2 regions of the Bradyrhizobium sp. GW821-FHT12B03 genome follow, and region 2 is predicted to be linked to the other one. Evidence: predicted binding sites of a transcription regulator. Region 2 holds the regulator's gene; the other holds the start of a gene.
What was found. The regulator LexA, encoded in region 2, represses DNA repair genes until DNA is damaged. The targets are predictions, from matches to a motif close to TGTTCNNNNTGTGTTCNG.
Positions count from the first base shown of each region.

Region 1: AC1RUR_RS04965 (ImuA family protein) is a predicted target of LexA. The motif match lies at 821-838, and genes of this name have one in related genera.

Region 1 covers NZ_JBXAQU010000002.1:192,327-194,527, forward strand. The annotation lists gene AC1RUR_RS04960 (UdgX family uracil-DNA binding protein) at 1-737, opposite strand, end outside; gene AC1RUR_RS04965 (ImuA family protein) at 903-1,691, shown strand; gene AC1RUR_RS04970 (Y-family DNA polymerase) at 1,588-2,201, shown strand, end outside.
Region 2 covers NZ_JBXAQU010000018.1:31,925-34,125, forward strand. The annotation lists gene AC1RUR_RS28400 (hypothetical protein) at 1-344, opposite strand, end outside; gene AC1RUR_RS28405 (hypothetical protein) at 536-739, opposite strand; gene lexA (transcriptional repressor LexA) at 927-1,628, opposite strand; gene AC1RUR_RS28415 (molybdopterin molybdotransferase MoeA) at 1,805-2,201, opposite strand, start outside.

The DNA.
Region 1 (2,201 bases), on a different contig from region 2:
GGTCCAAGTATCGATCCAAGTCTCGATTCAAGTATCGATGCGTCCTGGAGGTTCCTCCGGCGCTTCACCGGCGCGTCAGTCGTCGTCAGCCGGTCGGGCTGGAAATGGCGCCGCCAGGTTTCCTCCAGGCGACCTGGGGCCGGCCACTCCGCCCGGCTGATCCCAGGCGTGAAGGAGATCGCGTGGCCGTTCCAATGGGCACAGACGTCAGGCGTGAGGATCGACCAGGGCATGTCGGCAAAACGACGCGCGAAGAACGGCGCGGCGAATGCGACGATGTGATGCTCCGGCTCGAACCAGGCGGCGTAATGCGCTTTCTGCTCGCGCCCGATCTCGCGGAAGCGGACGAGATCGCGCATTCGCTGCGCATCGCGCTGCACGCTGCCAGCCATCGCGGTTGCCTGCGCCACGTCGGGATCGCTCATTGTCGCGAGCAGGTCGTGATCGGCCTTCAACCGCCAGAGCAGGCGATAGAGCAGCGCAAAACGTTCGCCGTCGCGATGCAGGATCGCGACGCGGGCGAGCTCGATGAAATTGGCCGGCACGGTGAACGTGCTCTCGGTCTCGATCGGGGGAAGGCTCGGCGCTTCGGACAGGCCGGGCGGCACCTGATCGTTCGTTTGGCCTTGCACGTGCCACGCCACGTCCGCCGGGGCGATGTGATGCAGCGCGAATGCGCGTGCGGCTTTACGCCAGCCGTCGAAATCGGTCTCGCTGTCCAGGGTGATGAGGTACATGGCACTCGAATCCTCTTGATTCCGCTCATGAATCCATGGGCGCGCCAATTCGATTGACTCCCAGGGCGCCGTTAGCTTTATATTAGAACATATCATGAACAAATGAGCCAGCCGCAGGTTCTCTTTTTGAGAACCTCGGCAATCACCTCTGAAGGAGCGGCGGATATGAGCGGCGCACGCATCAGCGCGCTCGCGACCTTGCGCGGCCAGATCGAGCGCATCGAGACGGCGGAGGTCGTGCATCATCATGACCGCGTCGCGCTCGGTCATAGCGAGGTCGACGCCGTGCTGAAGGGCGGGCTCGCGCGCGCGGCGATCCACGAGGTGTTTTGCGAGGGGCGCCAAGGCGCGGCCGCGACGGGTTTCGTCATGGGGCTTGCGGGGCGCGTCTCGGCGCGCCGGCCGCTGCTGTGGGTGCGACAGGATTTTTCGGACATTGAAACAGGCGCGCTGTCGATGAGCGGGCTCGCCGAGCTCGGCCTCGATCCGCGCTGCGTGGTGATGGTGCGTGCGGCCGATGTGGAGAGCGCGCTGCGTAGCTCGGCCGATGCGCTCGCCTGTGATGCGCTCGGCGCGGTCGTGCTCGAGCTCTGGGGCGAGACGCGGCAGTTCGATCTTGTCGCAAGCCGCAAGCTGACGCTGGCCGCGCAAGGCTCCGGCGTCACCGGCCTGCTGCTGCGAATGGCCGCGCAGCCGCTGCCGTCGACCGCGGAGACACGATGGATGCTGCGCGCGGCGCAGTCGCCGCCCGGCGCAGCATGGAGTGCCTGGGGCGCGCCGCGCTTCGATGCCGAGCTGTTGCGCAATCGTCATGGCCCGTGTGGCCGGTGGATCATGGAATGGAAATGTGATGAGTGCCAGTTCTCTGAACCGTCGTCGTATCCTCAGCCTGTGGCTGCCGCGCCTGCCGATCGACCGGATCCAGCGATTCCTTGGCAGCGCCGCGCAGGGTAAAGCGTTTTCAAGCGAAGTGGACGCCGGTTCGCGTGAAGAAAACGCGTCAAGAAAGGATGAACCGAGCATCGTCGTCATCAAGGAGAACAATGCGCTGGTGATCCATGCGCTTGACGATGCGGCGTCGCGTCTCGGGCTGCATATTGGTCAGCCCTTGGCCAATGCGCGGGCGATGTGCCCGGACTTGCGGGTGTTCGATGCCGATGTCGTGGCCGATGCGAAGACGCTCGGCGACATCGCCGACTGGTGCGACCGTTTCACCCCGCTGGTTGCGCTCGATCCGCCGCACGGGCTGTTCCTCGACATCACCGGCTGCGCGCATCTGTTCGGCGGCGAAGCCGCGCTGTTGCAGACGCTCGTTCGCGCGCTCGGCCGACAAGGCTTTGCCGTCAGTGCGGCGATTGCCGGCACCTCGGTCTGCGCGCGCACGCTGACGCGCCAGGTCTCCGGCACCATCGTCGCCGATGGCGGGGAGGCGGAGGCGATCAGCCGGCTGCCGGTGTCCGCACT
Region 2 (2,201 bases):
AATTGCAGCACGGTCGCGCGCTGGCCTTCGACCAGCTGGGTCACCAGCACGTATTTGCCGTCGGGGAATTCGATCGCGTCGTGATGACGATCGGGAATGTGCGGATCGATCTTGCCGAACTTGCCGACGCGTGAGTTGATCGTGCGCGTCCAGATCCAGCGATTGTCGTAGCGGACGTTGTCGGCGAAGGCGAGCTCCGTTCCCGGCAGCAGGCAGACCGCGACGGACATGTCGGCCTCGGAGGCGAAGCCACGCGTCGAGGTGCCACGGAAGGTTGTCGTGACGATCGTCTCGCCGACCTCTGCGGGGCGCGTCGCGACGGCGTGCAGGCTGTAGTCACACATCGGGTGCTCCTCATTCGGAGATAGCAACCCGCGTCTCTTCCGAGGCGCAGGCCTCTATCAGAGTGGAAGCCCCCAAGCTCTGCTTGGTTGTAGGCAAATCTGCGGCTTGGGTCCGCAGGCTGCCATCACAATATCTTTTTCAAATGCATTGGGAACAAAGCCCACTCCCGTGCATTTCGCGTGCTTCTCCGTCAGCGACCAGCAGGTGCCGACCAGCCTGAATACGGCCAGACCGGTTGCGACGGCTGCGCGACGGCGTTGCGGGCATTGCGGAATTGTTCGCTGGTCATTGCCGGCGACGTCTTGCGGGAATGGTGCGATGGAGCAGCGAAGGCTTGCGACGCCGATGCTGCGATCAGCGCTATCGTGACTGTGCTCAAGACGATCTTGCGCATGGTTGTCTCCCCGGTTTGCGCACAGGCCCGCGAAGCGATGAGTGCTTCGTTGCGGCGCGCCGAGGATCTAGCGCTGGAGAGGTGGCCGGATAATCTGTGCAAAACCAGAAAGACTATCCAGCCGGAGCGGACAATCGTCCGCTCCAATTGCTCGGGTGTGGTTGCCGACTGCCGCCGCGCGGACGGTTCAGTACTTCCGGTAAAGGCCGATCAGCTTGCCCTGAATCTTCACCCGATTGGGCGGCAGGATGCGGACCTCATAGGCCGCATTGGCGGGCTCGAGCGCAATCGAGGCGCCGCGGCGGCGGAAGCGCTTCAGCGTTGCCTCCTCGTCATCGATCAGCGCCACGACGATGTCGCCGGTGTCGGCAGTCTCGTTGCGCTGGATCAGCGCCATGTCGCCGTCGAGGATGCCGGCTTCGACCATCGAATCGCCGCGCACTTCGAGCGCGTAATGCTCGCCCGAGCCGAGCATGTCAGGCGGTACGCTGATCGTGTGGCTGCGGGTCTGCAACGCTTCGATCGGCGTGCCGGCCGCGATGCGGCCCATGACAGGTACCGCGACGGGGCGCTCGCCGTCGTCCACGGGCGCGCTGGAGCTCGTTCGCACCTTGCCGAGATTGCCTTCGATGACGCTCGGCGTGAAGCCGCGACGACTGCCGGCGGCGGCCTGGAGCTCGGGCAGCTTGATGACTTCAATCGCGCGGGCGCGATTGGGCAGTCGCCGAATGAAGCCACGCTCCTCCAGTGCGGTGATCAGGCGATGGATGCCCGATTTCGAGCGCAGGTCGAGCGCGTCCTTCATCTCGTCGAAGGAGGGCGGCACGCCGCTTTCCTTCAGACGCTCACTGATGAACCGCAGAAGCTCGTATTGTTTGCGCGTTAGCATCTCGACCAAAGTCCCCCGGTTGATGTCGTTCGATTCCGAGACGTTCAATTCAGCGATAAGCCGCTAGATGCTCGAAACAAATCATGAACGGACACTATATGTTCGATACATGTTCCGCAACTGCTTAATTTACCGTGAACGCGACAAAGTTCGCGGAACGCACGTGTCCGCAGCGTTCAGACGGGCAGCAGCAGCACCTCGCAAGGCGAGCCGGCCTCGGCCTTCGGCGCGAACGGCGCGCGCACGAGAAGTGCCTGTGCCGCAGCGAGATTCGCAAGCAGCGAGGAATCCTGGTTATTGACGGGAAGGGCGACGAGCGTGCCGTCGTCGCGGCGCTCCAGGCGCGCGCGCAGATAGTCTTCGCGCTGGTCATTGGCTCCGACATCGCGGCCGAGCACGGCGCGCTCGCGACGGTGATGAATCATCTGTTGGCCCGACAGAGCGCGAATCAGAGGCACCATGAACAGGAAGGCGCACACATAGGAGGACACGGGATTGCCGGGCAGGCCGATCACGCGCATCGGCCCCAACCGCCCGTGCATCATCGGCTTGCCCGGCCGCATCGCGATCTTC